3 regions of the Companilactobacillus pabuli genome follow, and region 1 is predicted to be linked to each of the others. Evidence: predicted binding sites of a transcription regulator. Region 1 holds the regulator's gene; each other region holds the start of a gene.
What was found. The regulator Rex, encoded in region 1, represses fermentation and respiration genes when NADH is low (regulators of the CRP and FNR family bind a similar motif). The targets are predictions, from matches to a motif close to TTGTGAANTANTTCACAA.

Region 1 (6,479 bases):
ATCCGAACAATACGGAGAAGAAGATAATTGGCAACATATCGCCTTTTCCAAGCGAGGCAAAGATATTGGTTGGAATGATACTCATCAAGATTGACCAAATACCCGAATGTTTGGCTGTTTTAGCCGTCGCAGTATATTGACTAATATCCGAACCTTTTAGACTATGAATATCGATAAAGGTACCGGGATGAGTAACATTAGCGACGATAATACCAATAATAATCGCTATTGTTGTCATAATTTCGAAATAGATTAAAGTTTTTAATCCGATTCGACCAAGTTTCTTAATATCACCCATATTGGCGATACCAACGGTCAAACAGGATATAACGATTGGTAAAACAATCATTTGAATCATGGAAATAAACATCGTACCAATGTTTTGCATGACTTGAATGGCAGCCTTATTCTGATAGAATAACTGCCCCAAGATAATACCTAGGATCAAACCAATGATGATTTGCCAACCTAAGCTTATCCGGAAAAACTTTTGCTTTTGCAATTTTAAGTCCCCTTTAAGTAAGCTTATTTTTAATTATAGAAGACTTTTTATCAAAATGGAAAATGTTAGCGATTCCAAATTAAAAGTTTTTTCATTTTGATTTTAAGGACGAACTATTTTATTTTAATAGTAGTTTAATGTTCTAGTTTTAGTTTAATTTTAGATTTTTTGAAGAAAAATATACGGATTTATTTTTTTAGTTAAGGATGCCGTCGTCCGCAAAAATCCTGTGGCTGGCTGGAACATAGCCGACGCAATTTTGAGCTTTTGCATAAACCAAGTGCGCAAAATCTCAAAACTCGGCCTTATTCTAAGCAACAAGTTGCTTAGAATAATTTGGCTATTGAGCCGCCACAGGATTTTCGCTACCGACTAGATTTCAATTTCTATTTAGATAGAATTAGACACATACTCCCTAAAGAACAGCTCTATTTCTTTATTCTTTACATAAATAAAACAAAAAAGGACATCATTAGAATACGGCAATATACAGTAATTCTAACAATATCCTCTATTAATTTTCTGAAGCAATTTATATAAAGATAGAAACCATAATCTAGTCGAGAGCGAGGTCCTGGAAAATGCTCAGCCGCCAAATTGTCCTTAGCGATTTATTGCTTAGGACAAGACCAATCTTGGAGACAATTCCCGATTTTGGAATTGGCTTCAAGTTGTGTCGGCAGCGTTCCAGCGTTTTCCAGGACCGAACGGACGACGGCAGCGTAACATCCCTCAAAATAGTTAGTTTAGTCTTCACCAGATTCTGAAGCGATGATATCCAAATCACCAGACAAGGTCCATTCTTTAATTGTTGCAGGAACAATCAAGTGTGTACCTTTCTTCAAGTCATAGTCTTTACCATCAGCAGTGATCTTACCTTCACCGTTTAGAACTGAGATCAATGTGTACTTACCAATTTGGTGGTGCAATTGAACCGGTTCTTTGATTTCCCAGTGATAAACTGAGAAGAATGGTGAAATTGGTGGTTGAACGAAGGTTGTAAACTTGTTCTTGCCAACTTCTTTTGATTGAATGTCTAGTTTTGGATCTTTGTGAGGTACTGTGATTGTGTCTTCTGATTGTTTGATGTGAAGATCACGTTTCTTGCCAGTAGTCTTGTCAACACGGTCATAGTCATACAAACGGTAAGTTGTATCACTACTTTGTTGTGTTTCTAAGACCATGATACCTTTGTTCAAAGCGTGAACTGTACCACTTGGTACGTAGTAGAATTCACCTTTCTTAACAGGAACTTTTCTTAATAAGTGATCCCAGTCGCCTGATTCGATCATTTGGTCAAGTTCTGCCTTGTTCTTAGCATTGTGACCGTAAATCAAGTATGAACCTGGTTCAGCATCAATGATGTACCAGCATTCTGTTTTACCTAGTTCGTGTTCGTGCTTTTCAGCATATTCATTGTCAGGATGAACTTGAACTGATAGGCTAGCATTTGCATCCAAAATTTTAGTTAGAAGTGGAAATACTTTGCCCTTAGGATTACCGAATAATTCCTTGTGGTCATTCCATAGATCAGCAAAGATTTGACCAGCAAATTCACCATTTACGACTTGTTCTTTACCATGTGGATGTCCAGAAATTGCCCAGCATTCACCAATTGTTCCATCAGGAATGTTGTAACCAAATTCTGTTTCTAATTTTCTTCCACCCCAGAGTTTCTCATGAAAGACGGGTTTTAAAAATAATGGTTCACTCATAAAAAAATTCCCCCAAAAATTTATTCTATTTCTTCAGTCGCTGACTTGTCACGGTCTAAGAAGAAGATCAACGTTTGCAATTCGTTTGCCAAATCAACATAGTGCACACGAATACTGCTTGGCACGTTGATGATGACCGGTGTAAAGTTCAAGATTCCACGAACTCCAGCATCAGCTAACAAGTCGGCTGTCGTTTGCGCAGCGTTTGAAGAAACTGTCAAAATGCAGACATCGATCTGTTGTAAGTGAAGTTGTTCTTTTAGTTCACTAATATCGTAAACTGGAACACCACTCTTAACTGTACCGACAATTTCTTTATTAATATCAAAAGCTGCCGCAATTCGAACATTATTTGTCCGAGAAAAGTTATAATTTAGTAAGGCGTTACCTAAATTACCGACTCCAACTAAAGCGACGTTGGTACGTTTGTCTTGATTCAATAACTTCTTAAAGAACGTTACTAAATCGTTTACATCGTAGCCATAACCACGCTTGCCAAGTGCACCTAGATATGAGAAGTCACGTCTAATTGTAGCACTATCAATCTTAACCCCTTCTGATAATTCACCAGAGGAGATTTTTTTTGTACCCTCATCTTTGAGAAATTGGAAGTAACGATAATAAATTGGTAAACGCTTTATTGTTGCGTTTGGAACTGTTGTTTTTGTCATAATTTACCACCATATGTGTGTCATTTCACTAACATTTATACTAAATAAAAATCACAAAAAACGCAACACGTTAAACCTATAAAGACATAAATTATTAATTAATGATAAAATTGTGAATATGATAAAGGAGCAATCAACTTGATTTTATTACAAGCACAAAACATTACCAAAAATTTTGGAACTAAAAAACTTTTTTCAAATGTCAGTTTCGAAATTCAAGACAATAGTCGCATCGGCCTCGTTGGTCGCAATGGTGTAGGAAAATCTACCCTATTAAAAATCATCTCTGATCAGGAGAGCTATAACAGTGGCAATATTGCACTCAAAAAAGATACCAATATTGGCTACTTAGCTCAGGATTCAGGATTAAATAACGACAATAAAATTTTCGATGAATTGGAGCACGTCTTTGATTACCTCAAAGCTCAGGAAAAAAAGATGCGCGCTTTGGAAGAAAAATTGGCCAATCCGAATGTCGACAACTATGACGATATTTTGAAACAATACGATCAACTCCAAAATACCTTCCGTCAAGAAAATGGCTATAGCTATCAATCAGAAATCAGAAGTGTCCTCAAAGGATTCGGCTTTGATGAAGATGTTTGGCAAGATGAGATTTCAACCCTATCTGGTGGGGAAAGATCTCGTTTGGCAATGGCTAAAATGCTTTTGGAACACCACGATATTTTACTATTGGATGAACCAACTAACCATTTGGATATCAACACTGTCGAATGGTTAGAAAACTATCTAAAAGGCTATAAGGGCGCTTTAGTAATCGTTTCTCATGATCAGTACTTCTTGGACAAAGTAGTTAATGAAATTGTTGAAATCAATCAACACTCTTCAACCCACTACTCTGGTAACTATACTTTCTACTTGCAAGAAAAGAAGAAAAATCAAGAAGTTGCTTGGAAACATTACGAAGAACAACAAGCCGAGATTAAACGGACCGAAGAATATATCCAAAAAAATATTGTCCGTGCTTCAACTACTAAGATGGCTCAAAGTCGTCGTAAAAAACTCGAACACATGGATGTTTTGGATCGTCCTGGTAGTGATCAAGGTTCAGTTCACTTCTCTTTTGAGATTGACAAAGAAAGTGGTAATGACGTACTTTTGGTCAAAGATGCTGCTATTGGCTACGATGACCACATTATGTCTGAACCAATCAATTTGGACGTCAAAAAAGGTGAACGTGTTGGTATCATCGGACCTAACGGTATCGGTAAGTCAACTTTCTTGAAATCAATTCTCGGAAAAATTCCAATGATCAAAGGAACATCCCAATTTGGTGCCAATGTTCAAGTCGGCTACTATGACCAGAATCTAAAAGGACTCGATCCTAAAAAAGACGTCTTGCACGAAATCTGGGACCTATACCCAAGACTTGATGAACAAATTATCCGTAAGAAATTAGGAGCTTTCTTGTTCAGTGGCGATGACGTTCTAAAGCCTATTGCTGGTTTATCCGGTGGTGAAAAAGCCCGTTTGACTTTGACCAAATTATCTATGGAACACGACAACTTCCTAATCATGGATGAGCCCACTAACCACTTGGACATCGACAGTAAAGAAGTTCTTGAAGACGCCTTGAAGGAATTCCCAGGAACAGTTCTCTTCGTATCCCACGACCGTTACCTTTTGAACACATTAGCTAACCGTATCGTCGATATTGGTGAACATGGTAGTAAGATTTATCTTGGTGATTACGACTACTATGTTGAAAAAACTTCCGACAAGCCAGTTGTTGAAGAAACTAAAGCAACTCCTTCAGTTAGTGAAAAGAAGATGGAGTATCAACAATCTAAAGAACAACAAAAACAAGAGCGTAAATTACGTCGTCAAGTTGAAGATTTAGAAAATCAAATTGCTGAATTAGAAGAAAAGAATGCGGCCATTCAAAAAGAAATGACTAAAGATGAAAACTTAACTTCTTACAGTAAGTTGGCCGATTTACAAAAAGAACTCGATGAGAATAAAGCTAAACAAGATGAAATCGAGGAAGAATGGACCAAAAAGTCAATTGAATTGGAAGATTTTAATAGTTAGTATGTTTTTTCTTTCCGTCGTCCGTTCGGTACTGGCTAGATAGTGATTTCTATCTTTATATAAACGACTTCAGAAAATTAATAGAAGATATTACTAGAATTGCAGTACACTGCTGTAGTTCTAATAGTATCTTCTTTTTTTATTTATGTAGTACTACAAAGAAATAGAATAGCTATTCAAAATAGTATGTGTCTGATTCTATCTAAATAGAACGTGAAATTTAGGCGGTAGCAAGAATCCTGTGGCGGCTCAATGGCTAAATTTTCCTTAGCGATTTATCGCTTAGGTAAAGACCGAGTTTTGAGATTTTGCGTCTTTGGGGCCATGCAAAAGCTCAAAATCGTGTCAGCCATGTTCCAGCCAGCCACAGGATTCTTGCGGACGACGGCATGTTTCATCCAACGATTTCTATTGCCTATTACCTAGAAATTTGATAACTTTGATTAAACGAAATTAAAAAACGAGGTATCTAACAATAAAACGAGATAATTTTTTAATTAGATTTTTCAAAGGTGTCATTATTGCTTTGGGATTCATCTTGCCGGGGGTTTCTGGTGGCGTGCTGGCTGCTATCATGGGAATTTATGAAAGATTGCTTAGTTTCATGGCTCACGTTAGACAAAACTTCAAGCGAGACTTCTTATACTTCTTGCCAATTGGTATCGGTGGTATTGTCGGAATTGGTGTTCTTTCTAAACCCTTAGAATACTTACTAGCTCATTATCAAATGATCGTACTTTGGGGATTTGCTGGAACTATTATCGGGACGTTACCTACTTTGATCAAGGAGTCTACTTCCCGAACTAACCGTGACAAAATCGATATTATTTGGTTCTTTTCAATGTTTATTGGTGGTGGACTGTTCTTGTTCTTCATGAGTGAAATTTTTGGAACTATCCCGGCTAACTTCTTTGGCTTCATTATCGCTGGGGCTTTGATTGCTCTGGGTGTTTTGGTACCAGGATTGAGCCCTTCAAACTTATTGATAATCTTAGGTTTATACACGCCAATGCTACAAGGTTTCAAGAGTTTTGACCCACTAGTCTTCATTCCGATTGCTATTGGTGGAATCATCTCTATTTTGACCTTCTCAAAAGCTATGGAAAGTCTGATCAAACATCATCATTCCCGAGTTTATCATTTTATTCTCGGTATCGTTTTAGCTAGTACTGTTTTGATTTTAATCCCTAGTCCTTACTCGACAGAAAGTATTTCTTACGTTGGCGCTACAGGTCTGGATTGGATCTTAAGTATCGGATTCTTTATCTTAGGCTGTCTATTAGCCTTGTGGATGAGCAGTTTGGAAGAAAAATACAAGTAAAAAAATAACGTTGAGATTAATTTCTCAGCGTTATTTTTGTAAATACTCTTTTTTAATGCGATAAGACGTGGTCATCCGGTCATCTTTAATTGTCTGAATCGATTGTGAATATTGATGTTCAAAAGTCATGTTATTGCCTGCTTTTAAAGTTTCAATGCCTAACAAATCTTGATAATGCAAGACTTGTCTCATTGTGAACTTATCGCCTGACATTAAAC
Region 2 (6,479 bases), 1.0 Mb from region 1:
AAAGCCAATTCTTTATTGAAGGAGTCTTTGAAAGTAAGTAATATTGATACACTTGCCGAGAATTTAACTAATATTTCCGATGGTAAAGTTTATGTTGAAAATTCAGTTCCTGATCAAGAAACGGTTGCTAAACTAGAAGCAATTTATCAAGAATTAAAGCAACTAAACTTAACTCCATTACAATTAAAGCAAGCTATCACGGTTGCTATTATCAAAGCTCAAAAAGATGATAAAGCAGAAGTCAATAAATTAATGACTCCAGATGCCATTGGTTTGATTGCGAGCCTTATTGCTTATGAGGTACTAAATGTTCAAAATAAAAAAACGGTGAACATAGTTGATCCGACGGTCGGAACAGGTAACTTATTGATTGAAGTTATCGAACAATTGAATATGACTGATAAATTTCATATCAACGCTGCAGCTTTGGACAATGATGACACGCTCGTTGCCTTGGCCAAGTCATTTAGTGAAGTAATGAATCTTAATTTGGATGCCTATCATCAAGATAGTGTAGCGGATTGGGATATTACCGATATCGACATGGCAGTAGCAGATTTACCAGTTGGCTACTATCCAATTGATGAAAATGCTAAAAACTTCCAGACTAGCGCTGAATCGGGCCATTCTTATGCTCACCATCTGTTGATTGAACAAACAATGAATAATTTGAATGATGGTGGACTGGGTATTTTTATTGTTCCATCACAAATTTTCCAAACTGATCAAGCTAAGAAATTATCTGAATGGATGGTTTCAAGTGTTTATTTGCAGGCTGTCTTAGACTTACCTGCTAATTTGTTTGCTTCTAAAGAGGCACAAAAGGCAGTAGTCGTTTTGCAAAAACACGGTGGCAATGCTAAGCAAGTGGAAAATGTTTTGATGGGTACAATTCCAGACACTAATAATCCCAAGTTGTTTGAAGGATTTAAAGACCAGTTACAAGACTGGGCTAAAAATTTTAAAGGTTAGGTGAGATTAAATGTCTAAAATCATGGCCGTTAATTCTGGTAGCTCTACACTGAAGTGGAAACTATACACAGTACCTGGTGAAAAGGTTGTTGCAAAAGGAATGGTTGATCGTCTTGGCCTTTCTGATTCAGTTTTTGAAGTTGAATTTGGTGGTAAAAAGATCAGTGAGATGGGTGATATCCCTGATCACACAACTGCTGTCAATAAAATGCTCGATAAGTTGATCGACTTAAAAATCATTGATGATTATTCAGAAATCACTGGTGTCGGTCATCGAGTAGTTGCTGGTGGTAGTATCTTTAAAGACTCCGCTGTTGTGACTCCGAGAGTAATTCAACAAATCAAAAATTTGTCAGAGTTCGCTCCACTGCACAATCCTGGACAAGCTGCTGGTATTGAAGCATTTGAAAGAATATTGCCAGATGTACCACAAGTAGCTGTTTTTGATACTTCATTCCATCAAACAATGGATCCAGTTAATTACTTGTATAGCATTCCTTACGAATATTATGAAAAATATGGTGTTCGTAAATTTGGAGCTCACGGTACTAGCCATAGATATGTCTCACAAGCTGCAGCCGATTATTTGCACGTACCTTTGAATGACTTGAAGATTATCTCTTGTCACTTAGGTAGTGGTTCATCAATCGATGCGATTGAAGACGGCAAGTCAATCGATACTTCAATGGGCTTCACGCCACTAGCCGGTATCACAATGAGTACACGTTCTGGGGACATTGATCCTTCACTTGTTGCTTATTTAATGCAAAAGTTAAAGATTACTGACCCTAGTGAAATGGTTAAAATTTTGAATACCAAGTCTGGTTTATTAGGTATTTCTGGCGTTTCACCAGATATGCGTGATTTACTAGCTACTAGAGCGGAAAACGATCGTTCTGATTTGGCAATCAAAATTTTCATCAATCGCATCGTCAAATATATTGGTTCATACATCGCTATGCTCAAGGGCACTGATGTAATTATCTTTACCGCTGGTGTTGGTGCAGGTAATGCTGAAATCAGAGCAGATATTGCCAATAGTTTTAATTATATGGGTGTAAAAATTGATAATGAACGTAACGAAAATGGTACTGGAACACGTTTGATCAGTACTGATGATTCAACAGTCAAGGTTCTAGTCGTTCCTACAGATGAGGAACTAATGATTGTTCGTGACGTCATTCGTCTAACTAAATATAGTGATTAATATTCAAGGAATCGAAACTAATTTAACTAGTTTTGACTCCTTTTTTTTATTCCAAAAACTAGAAGAAAAATGATACAAAAATCAAAATGTAAGCCTTTACTTTCCTAAGAAAACTGCTATATTTGAGTTGTATAGGTGAACAGTAAGATTTGAATGGAGGTTAGTTATTATGACAAGAAAAGCCTACATGATTGGTACTGGTATTGGTAACTTAGCTGCTGGTATCTATTTGATTCGTGATGGCGGATTCAATGGTGATCAAATCACTATGATGGGACTTGAAGACCACGGTGCTAATGATGGTGCCGCTGTAAAAGATTATGAAAATGAATATGGTAACCAAGCACTTTCTAATAACAAAGGATTCCTAGCAAAAGGTGGAAGAATGCTTAACGAAGAAACTTTCGAAAATCTTTGGGACGTTTTGCGTTCAGTACCATCACTAGACCATCCTGGACAAACTGTTACCGACGATATTTTGAATTTTGACCATGCCCATCCAACACATGATGTGGGACGTTTGATTGATCACAATGGACCACGAGTAAATCCGGGTAAAGATAATTACAAACATATGCAATTTGATAATAAAGATCGTTACTTGTTGTCGAAATTGATGTTGATGCCTGAAAAGGATGAAGAAAAGTTGAACAACATCAGTATTGCTGAATGGTTTGCAAGTAGTCCTCACTTCTTCACAACTAATTTCTGGTACATGTGGCAAACAACCTTTGCTTTCAAACGTGCTAGTTCAGCAGTTGAATTACGTCGTTACATGAATCGTATGATTCTAGAATTCAGTCGTATCAATACTTTGGAAGGTGTTACGAGAAGTCCTTATAATCAATTTGAAAGTATTATTTTGCCAATGCGCAAATACTTGGAAGACCGTGGCGTAACCTTTATCAATAATCGCAAAGTTACTGACCTCGAATTCAAAGACACACCTTTGCAAGATGATATCGTTGTAACTGGCTTGAAGTATGAAGAAGTCGACAATGACAACAAAGAAGGTCATATCGATATTGCCGAAAATGACTTAGTCTTCGATACTAATGGTTCAATCACTGACAGTTCAGCAATTGGTGATTTCAACACACCATTCAAAGAGAATATGGATTATGCACCTAGTGCCATGCTTTGGAAGAAAGCTGCCGAGAAATTCTACTCACTAGGTAATCCGGATAAATTCTTTGGTGACCGTTCACAAAGTGAGTGGGTAAGTTTCACAGTCACAACAAACAACCACTTCTTAGTTAACGAAATTTCACGTATCACTCAACAAGAACCGGGTAATGCTTTGAACACATGGATTGAGAGTACACCATTGTTGTCAATCGTTGTTCACCACCAACCACATTTCAAGGCACAAAAACCTAACGAATCAACATTCTGGGGTTACTTCATGTATCCAAGAAGAAATGGTGATTACGTTCAAAAGCCTGTTATGGAAATGACTGGTAAAGAAATGCTTGAAGAGTTGCTCGGTAATTTGGCTGCAACTGATCCAAGCAAAGACAATATCAAGAACCATACTCAAGAAATCATGGACAGTATTGTCAATGTTATCCCAGTTCACTTGCCATATGCTTCTGCAATGTTCAATCAAAGAGCTGTCGGTGACCGTCCTGATGTAGTGCCAAAGCACAGTAGAAACTTAGCCTTCATCAGTCAATTCTGTGAACAACCATTTGATATGGTCTTTACAGAACAATATTCATTCCGTGCCGCACAACGTGCTGTTTACACTTTGTTGAATATTCCATTGTCAGAAATGACACCAATGCACCATTACGAGAAAGATCCAAAAGTAATGGCCCGTGCTACTAAGACAATGTTTAGATAGAGAGAGGGTGGAACAAGCCCGGGAATTCTCGAGGATTTGCTTAGTGATGGAAATTGACTGCGGTATTTGGTCTTGCAGGCGATTTTCATTACGTAGCAAACCGGAGAGAATTGGCTTGTGTAACCCGTTTAGATAGAGAGTGTGAAGAAGTTCGTTTAAAAACAAAATATTTCACAAAGTAGGTTGAAAATCACTTCAATCTACTTTTTTTGTGAATTAAAAAAGGCCCATAATACGGACTTTGTGAAGAAATATTCACAATAAAAACTATGATTTTAGGGATGTGAAATTCATTGACTAACAAACAATTGTCTGCTACGTGTTGATATATCAACGTGGATACGTTTACATTGTCTTTTTGGATTAAAATGCTTGAACAAAAAAAACACAGTGATATGATAAAACGTGAATTAGTTAACAAATATAGTTTTTATTCTTGGAGGTAATCAGATGTTGAAAGGTTCCAAAGATACAAATACTGCTGCAAAACCCGACAAAAAAGAAGAAGTAAAACCTGTTATTGATGAAATGGTCGCTAAAGCTCAAAAAGCTTTGAAAATTATGGACAGTTTCACTCAAGAACAAGTTGATCACATTGTTCACCAAATGGCTATTGCTGGTTTGAATGCTAGTTTTAAATTAGCTAAATTGGCCTACGAAGAGACTGGTCGTGGTTTGGTTGAAGACAAAGTAATTAAGAATATGTATTCAACCGAAGAAATCTGGCACTCAATCAAACGTGATAAGACCGTTGGTATTATTGAAGATGATAAAGAACATCGTTTGATCAAGGTTGCTGAGCCACTTGGTGTTTTAGCCGGTGTTACTCCAGTTACTAACCCAACTTCTACAGCAATGTTTAAGTCATTGATTGCCTTGAAGACACGTAATCCAATTATTTTTGGTTTCCATCCTCAAGCTCAAAAATGTTCAGTCGCTGCTGCTAAAGTTATGTTAAAGGCCGCTGTTGATGCGGGTGCTCCTGAAGATGTTATCCAATGGATCGAAAAACCAAGTATTGAAGCTACTTCATACTTGATGAACAATGATGGAGTTGCCTCAGTTCTTGCTACTGGTGGTCCTGGAATGGTCAAAGCCGCTTACTCAACTGGTAAACCTGCTTTGGGTGTTGGTCCTGGTAATGGTCCTGCTTACATTGAAAAAACTGCTAACATCAAACGTGCTGTTAACGATATTATGATTTCTAAGACTTTTGATAATGGTATGGTTTGTGCCGCTGAAAATAGTGCCATTATTGATGCTGATATTTACGATGAAGTTAAGTCATTGTTTGAAAAGAACAAAGTCTTCTTCATCAAGAAAGCTGACTACAAGAAGTTAGCCGATGCTATGTTTAGACCAGAAGGTGGAGTTAAAGGTCCTATCGCCGGTCAATCCGCTTTGAATATTGCTAAACTTGCTGGTATCAAGGTTCCTGCTGATACTAAAGTTTTAGGTGTTGAATTAAGTAAGGTTGGTCCAGATGAACCACTTTCAGCTGAAAAACTTTCACCAGTTCTATCAGTCTTCAAAGTTGCTGGCCACAAAGAAGGATTTGAAAAAGCTGATGAATTGCTACACTTTGGTGGTTTAGGTCACACAGTTGGTATCCACACAATGGATGAAGATTTGGCTACTGAATTTGGTATCAAGATGAAAGCTAGTCGTGTACTAGTTAATACTCCTGCTGCTATCGGTGGTATTGGTAATCTTTATAACGAAATGATTCCATCACTTACACTTGGTACTGGTTCATGGGGTAAGAATTCCATTTCTCACAACGTATCTTCATTTGATTTGCTTAATATTAAGACAATCGCTAAACGGAGAAATAACATGCAATGGATTAAACAACCAAGAGTTTACTATGAAAAGACTTCAGTTCGTTACTTAGAGGACCTTGAAGGAATGAAGAGAGCCTTCATCGTTTGTGATCCTGTCATGGTCCAATTAGGATTTGTTGATACGATTACTGATGAATTGAAACGTAGCAAGGTTAACGTCGAATACTCAATGTTCTCAGACGTTGACAATATTGTAACCACTGATGTTGTTAAACGTGGTGTTACACAAATGAACCTCTTCAAACCAGATACAATCATTGCTTTAGGTGGCGGTACAACAATGGAAACTGCCAAAGACATGTGGTTATTCTATGAACATCCAGATGTTGATTTGTTTGGTGCAAAACAAGGTTTCATCGATATTAGAAAACGTACTTACAAGTTCCCTAAGCCAGAAAAAGCTCAATTTGTTGCTATTCCTACAACATTCGGCGGCGGAGATCAAGTTACACCATTTAGTTCAATTATCGATACTAAGACTGGTACTAAGTACCCAATTGCTGATTATGCATTGACACCTGATGTTGCTATCATTGATTCACAATTTGTTGAAACAATGCCAAAAGACATCATGGCCGAATCTGGTATGGATGTTTTGACTAACGCGGTT
Region 3 (6,479 bases), 160 kb from region 1:
TCAAAGGATAAATGTCGACAATATCCCCACGGATAGCAAAATCCCCAGGTTTAGCAACTAATTTTTCTTTAACATAACCCATTTGGACAAATTCTTGATTCAAATCTTCCAAATCATATTCTTCATCAACTTTAATTTTTAGTTGTGCTGATTCGAACAATTCTGGCGTTGATAATTCATATTCCAAACCAGATACCGATGTCACTAAAATCCCTGGTTCATCGCTGATCAAAAAACTCAAAGAACCAATTCTCTGACTCAATTCATCTGGTGAACTAGTAGCTAATTCAGTTGAAATCGATTCTTCAACTGGAAAAATATGGACAATATCGCTGTCTAACAAATTCAAATCATCATAAATTTTATTGGCATGGAAATTAGTATTTTCCACAATCAATAATTTTTTACCCGTTTTCCTTAATGCTTCCAATGCAAAAAGGGAAATTGTTGATCCCGTCAAACCGGTTAAGACATTTTTTGTCTCTGGCTTAACTTGATTAATAAATTCCCCAAGGTCGAGCTTATCTGTTATGAAATTTATTAAATTCAATTTTTGCCCCCTTTTTAAGTAGTTCTAATTGTATTTATTCATTAATTGATCAGCAGTACTGCCACTGACCCAATCCTTAACCATGTCAACCGCTTGATCAATTCCAGACAAAGCTACTGGCTCTTGATCTTTAGAAAATGGTGTCAAAACCCAGTTGACGACAGTTTGTTTATCAGGATGCTGTATACCAATTTTAATGCGATCGAAGTCTTTGGTACCTACAGCTGAGATTATACTCTTAATACCATTGTGACCACCAGCAGAACCCTTCGTTCTTAAACGAACTTTACCGATTGGCATATCGAGGTCGTCTTGAATGACCATCAATTCATCAGTTCTAATCTGGTAGTAGCCCATCAAAAATTTCACGGCTCGACCGGATTCATTCATGAAAGTTAAAGGTTTAACAAGAAAAACTGTTTCGCCATCAACTTTAAATTTACAGTATTCAGCTTCAAAATCTTTTTTCATTTGTGTTTGACCGTATTCATTCATTAATCTATCAATGGTCATAAAACCCATATTATGTTTTGTACGATCATATTTCTTACCTGGATTACCTAAGCCAACAATTAGTTTCATATTATTAATACCTCATTTCGAACTTACATTATATCATTTAAAAAATACTAAATTTTCACTTTTTTCACAATCGGCTTGTTTATTTACCTAAATTATTTGTATAATGGGTCAGGAACATATTATTTTCGAAGGGATGATATTTTATAATGACAACTCCAACAAACGAAAAGAACCATCAAAAAGTACTTCTAGTTGGTGACGGTGCCGTAGGTTCAACATTTGCTTACGCCATGACACTTCAAGGTATTGCACAAGAACTTGTTATCTGTGATATCGCTAAAGATAAGATCAAGGGTGATGCAATGGATCTTGCTGATGCAATTCCATTCTCATATCCAAAGAACATTCACGCTGGTGAATATTCAGATGCTAAGGATGCTGATATCGTAGTTATCACAGCCGGCGCTCCACAAAAACCAGGTGAAACAAGACTTGACCTAGTTAACAAGAACTTGAACATCTTGAAGACTATCGTTGATCCTATCGTTGAATCAGGATTCAATGGTATCTTCGTAGTTGCTGCTAACCCAGTTGATATCTTGACATACGCTACTTGGAAACTTTCAGGCTTCCCTAAGGAACGTGTAATTGGTTCAGGTACATCACTAGATACTGCTAGACTACAAAAATTCGTTGGTGAAGAATTAGAAGTTGACCCTCGCTCAGTTCATGGTTACATCATGGGTGAACACGGTGACTCAGAATTCGCTGCTTGGTCACACTTAACTGTTGGTGGCGTTACAATGGCAGAATGGATGGAAAGCCACCCAGAAATCACAAAAGATACTCTAGACAAGATCTACAAGAAGACTGTTAACGCAGCTTACGACATTATCAATACTAAGGGTGCTACATTCTACGGTATCGGTACTGCTCTTGCTAGAATCTGTAAAGCATTGCTTGCTGACGAAAACACAGTATTGCCATTATCAAACATGATGACTGGTCAATATGGCGTTTCAGACATTTACATCGGTTCACCTGCAATCGTTAACCGTAAAGGTCTAAAACAAATCGTTGAAGTTCCATTGAACGATGAAGAATCAGCACAAATGAAGAAATCAGCTGCAGAACTTGAAAAGATCCTTAAAGATGGTTTCGAAGCAACTGGTATCAAGGGTCGTCAATAATCTATTGATTACCGCTTAAAAAAAGCTTGAGACAAATGAATAATTTGTTTCCAGCTTTTTTTTTATCCCGAATTACTGTATTATTAATTCAATTATAGTTAGATTGGATGTGAATATATATGTTAGTTAAATCACTTGTACTAAAAAAGGATAAACTCACTACTGTTAAAGAAACAGTTACACTAGAAGAAGCCTTGAAAGTCCTAGAAGACTCTGGTTTCCGTTGTGTGCCAATTTTGGATGAGAGTGGACAAATATTCAGGGGTAATATTTACAAGATGCACATCTATCGTCACAAGTCACGTGGTGGCGACATGAACTTGCCTGTAACTACTTTGATGAAGAACGCTACTAAAACTATTAGCGTAGATTCACCATTCTTCAAAGTTTTCTTCAACATCAAGGATCTTCCTTACATTGCTGTTCTAGATGAAAATAATCTCTTCTACGGTATCTTGACTCACTCAAGACTTTTGAGCATGTTGTCAGATGCTTGGAACCTTGATATCAGTAGTTATGTTTTAACCGTCAGTTCTTCTGGCGACCGTGGCGATCTTGAAAAAATGTCAAAGATTTTTGCTAAATACGTCTCTGTAGCTGCTTGTATGACTTTGGATGCCAAATCGAATGAAGTAGTCCGCAGAACACTTTTCACATTACCATCTGGAACTGACATCGAAACACTAAAGGAAATTATTAAACGCCTTGAAAAGAAGAGTTTTGTAGTTTCTGAAATCGATGATTTAAAATCAGGTAAAATTCTCGACAAAAATACATTATAATAATAGTGTTGCTTACCGAAGTTGATTTAATTTTTAATTGTTTACGCAGCAAACAGTTCATCAATCTAATCCACCACGGTAAGCCGTTTTGGGAAATACAAATATAAAATGTTTCTAAAGCAAAACCGTTTCCAAAACAAAACCAAAAATCCTTACTAACTGTCAACCACACAGCTAGTAAGGATTTTTTATTTTTAAGCTTCAACTTTTACTAAATCATCTAATGAAACATATTTCATGTCTAAACTGTCAGCGACAGCCTTTTCGGTTAAATTACCCTGGTAAGTATTAACACCAGTTTTAATAGTCTTATTTTCAATTGCTGCAATACCTTGACTAGCAATCTCAACTGCATATGGCATTGTAACGCCAGATAAAGCTTGTGTAGCCGTTTTTGGCACAGCCCCAGGAATATTTGCAACTGTGTAATGAACTACGCCGTGAGACATGTAAACAGGGTCCTCGTGAGTCGTAGCTTTAACACTAGTTTCAAATAATCCACCTTGATCGATAGGAATATCGACAACTACTGAACCCGGCTCCATCGAAGCAATCATTTCTTCAGTTACTAATTTTGGCGTAGCAGCACCGGGAATCAAAACCGCCCCAACTACCAAATCAGATTCCTTAACGCATTTGGCAATATTTTGAGTATTCGACATCAAAGTTTGAATCTTGCCATCGAAAATATCCTCAATCTCTACTAAACGTTGCGGATTAATGTCCAAAAGCGTTACTTCAGCACCCATACCGATAGCGATTTTAGCCGCATTGACACCAACGGTACCACCACCGATAATCGTAACTTTACCTTTCTTAACTCCTGGTACACCACTCAATAATAAACCTTTACCTTGATGTGGCTCTTCCAAGAAATGGGCTCCAACTTGAACTGCCATACGTCCTGCAATTTCACTCATTGGGAAAAGCAATGGCAAACCGCCATTTGGTCCGACCATTGTTTCATAAGCAATTCCGGTTGTTTTACTTGCTAGCAACGCATCTGTCAATTTCTTATTGGCAGCTAAATGCAAGTAAGTATAAATTATTTGGCCTTCCTTGAAATACTTGTACTCTGTTTCAATTGGTTCTTTAACCTTAATAATCATGTCAGAGTCCCAAACGTCTGCTACATCAGCAATTGTAGCTCCGGCATCAATGTATTGTTGGTCAGTATATCCCGAACCGATACCCGCATTTTTCTCCACCAAAACAGTATGTCCAGCTTTGACCAGTCCTACTACTCCATCGGGAGTAGAACCAACACGTTCCTCTTGGTTTTTGAGTTCTTTTGGTATACCAACTTTCATAAAATATGAATCCTCCTTATTGTGAATTTATTAGCAATATAATATATCATATCATAGTCTGAAAACGTTCTCAAATTTGACAATAGATGGAAAACTTCCGTCGTCCGTGAAAATCCTGTGGCTGGCTGGAACATGGCTGACACGATTTTGAGCTTTTGCATGGCCCCAAAGACGCAAAATCTCAAAACTCGGTCTTTCACTAGGCAATAAATTGCCAAGAGAAATTTAGCCATTGAGCCGCCACAGGATTTTCACTCCCGACTAGATTTCAATTTCTATTTGAATAGAATCAGACACATACTTTCTAAAGAACGGCTCTATTTCTTTATTCTTTATATATAAAACAAAAAGGACATCATTAGAATGCAGCAATATACTACAATTCTAATAATATCCTCTATTAATTTCTGAAGTATTTTATATAAAGATAGAAACTACTATCCAGTCTCAGAAGTTCAATTCTGGAAAATTCTCAGTTGTAAAATTTTCCAGGTCGAACGGACGACGGCAGCATCGCACGATTATTTCTTATAAACTCGAGGTAACCTTTCACTCAAGCTGCAAAGTATTTCGTAATTAATTGTACCAGCGTATTTAGCGGCATCGGTTGCGGTAATTTCTTGATCGCCGTCTTTGCCTAAAATGGTTACTTTAGTTCCGACTGGCAATTCTTTTGGCAATCTGACCATGAATTGATCCATACAAATTCGACCAACATTTTGACAACGTTGACCATTGATCAAAACGTCGCTGCCTTGCATTCTTCTCAACCAACCATCAGCGTAGCCGATTGGAACTGTTCCAATCCATTCGTCTTCTTTGGCAGTATAAGTTGCGCCATAACCGACACTTTGACCAGCCTTAATTTTCTTAACGAAGACTAACTCTGAATACAAGCTAAGAGCTGGTTCTAGTTTGTATGGCAATGAAGTGATATCAGTTTGAGATGGATTCAAGCCATACAAGGCAATTCCATATCTAACCATATTGATAGCTAGATCTTTGTGCCACAAGGCTGTAGCTGAATTAGCACAGTGAACGTAAGTGAATTTTGTTGGCAAATCTGTCGACATTTCCTTGAAACGTTGGACTTGTTTTTCAAAATAGTTTTCATCAGGGCTATCAGCTGTGGCAAAATGGGTAAACAATCCTTCTGGAATGAAGGCTTCTTGATGATCATTTAAGAAATTGCAAGCGGCAATTAAGTCGTCTTTAGTCTGAAAACCGATTCGACCCATACCACTGTCAATTCCTAGATGGACACGTAAATTAGCAGTTCTTAATTGTACGGCAACCTTTAACCAGTCTAAATCACCCACAGTAACCGAAATATTAGCCTGTGCGGCGACTTTAGCATATTCGACAGGAATTATACCTAGAACTAAAATAGGAGCTTCTACGCCACTATTACGGATTTCTAGAGCTTCATCCAAAGTGGCAACGCATAATCCACTTGCACCAAATTCAATTTCACTTTTGGCAACTTTAACTAGACCATGCCCATAAGCATTGGCTTTCACGACGGCAAATACTTTGGTACCTTCTGGTACTGAATGTAATTCATTTTGGAGATTTGTCTTTAATTTCCCCAAATCCACTTCAACGTAAGCGGGACGATGAATTGATGGCAACATTATTTTTCTTCCTCCTCTAGAATAACCTCTGTTATTACTAGTTCGTCTGTATCTGAAATTGAGACGTGAATATTACCTTTGAAGAGCTCTGTCTTAATAAATGGTTGACCAGATGAATGATTCAAAACGCTTAAATCATGAAAACCGATGCCGACTAAACCGGTCCCCATAGCTTTAGTGAAAGCTTCCTTTACAGAAAAACGACCTGTTAAATAAGTCATCTTAGCTTTTTCGGTATTGAGAGAATTGAAAACTTCAATTTCATCAGCATTTAAAATCTTTTCCAAGAATCTGGGATGACGACCATAAATTTGCTTAACTCGACTAATTTCAGCAATATCGATACCTAATCCTTTGATCATACGTAACCTTCCTTCCATTTTTTCAAGAACAGCACAATTATTTCATGAAAATAATTTTTTTGCAGTTCAAATTAACAAAAAAGTGCGACAAATTACTGACTCGTGTAACCTTAAGCCTAAATCATAGCA

Region 2: a site for Rex is predicted at 4,429-4,446, ahead of adhE (bifunctional acetaldehyde-CoA/alcohol dehydrogenase). Genes of this name have one in related genera too.
Region 3: a site for Rex is predicted at 4,374-4,391, ahead of ald (alanine dehydrogenase). Genes of this name have one in related genera too.

Annotation. Positions count from the first base shown of each region.
Region 1 covers NZ_CP049366.1:1,588,637-1,595,115, forward strand. The annotation lists gene G6534_RS07690 (cation:dicarboxylate symporter family transporter) at 1-502, opposite strand, end outside; gene manA (mannose-6-phosphate isomerase, class I) at 1,249-2,217, opposite strand; gene G6534_RS07700 (redox-sensing transcriptional repressor Rex) at 2,238-2,888, opposite strand; gene G6534_RS07705 (ABC-F family ATP-binding cassette domain-containing protein) at 3,027-4,940, shown strand; gene G6534_RS07710 (hypothetical protein) at 5,193-5,366, shown strand; gene G6534_RS07715 (DUF368 domain-containing protein) at 5,416-6,261, shown strand; gene G6534_RS07720 (hypothetical protein) at 6,292-6,479, opposite strand, start outside.
Region 2 covers NZ_CP049366.1:586,088-592,566, forward strand. The annotation lists gene G6534_RS02860 (class I SAM-dependent methyltransferase) at 1-972, shown strand, start outside; gene G6534_RS02865 (acetate/propionate family kinase) at 983-2,179, shown strand; gene G6534_RS02870 (oleate hydratase) at 2,349-4,025, shown strand; gene adhE (bifunctional acetaldehyde-CoA/alcohol dehydrogenase) at 4,476-6,479, shown strand, end outside.
Region 3 covers NZ_CP049366.1:1,747,212-1,753,690, forward strand. The annotation lists gene mfd (transcription-repair coupling factor) at 1-550, opposite strand, end outside; gene pth (aminoacyl-tRNA hydrolase) at 575-1,132, opposite strand; gene G6534_RS08540 (L-lactate dehydrogenase) at 1,279-2,262, shown strand; gene cbpA (cyclic di-AMP binding protein CbpA) at 2,382-3,044, shown strand; gene ald (alanine dehydrogenase) at 3,239-4,354, opposite strand; gene alr (alanine racemase) at 4,876-5,988, opposite strand; gene acpS (holo-ACP synthase) at 5,988-6,350, opposite strand.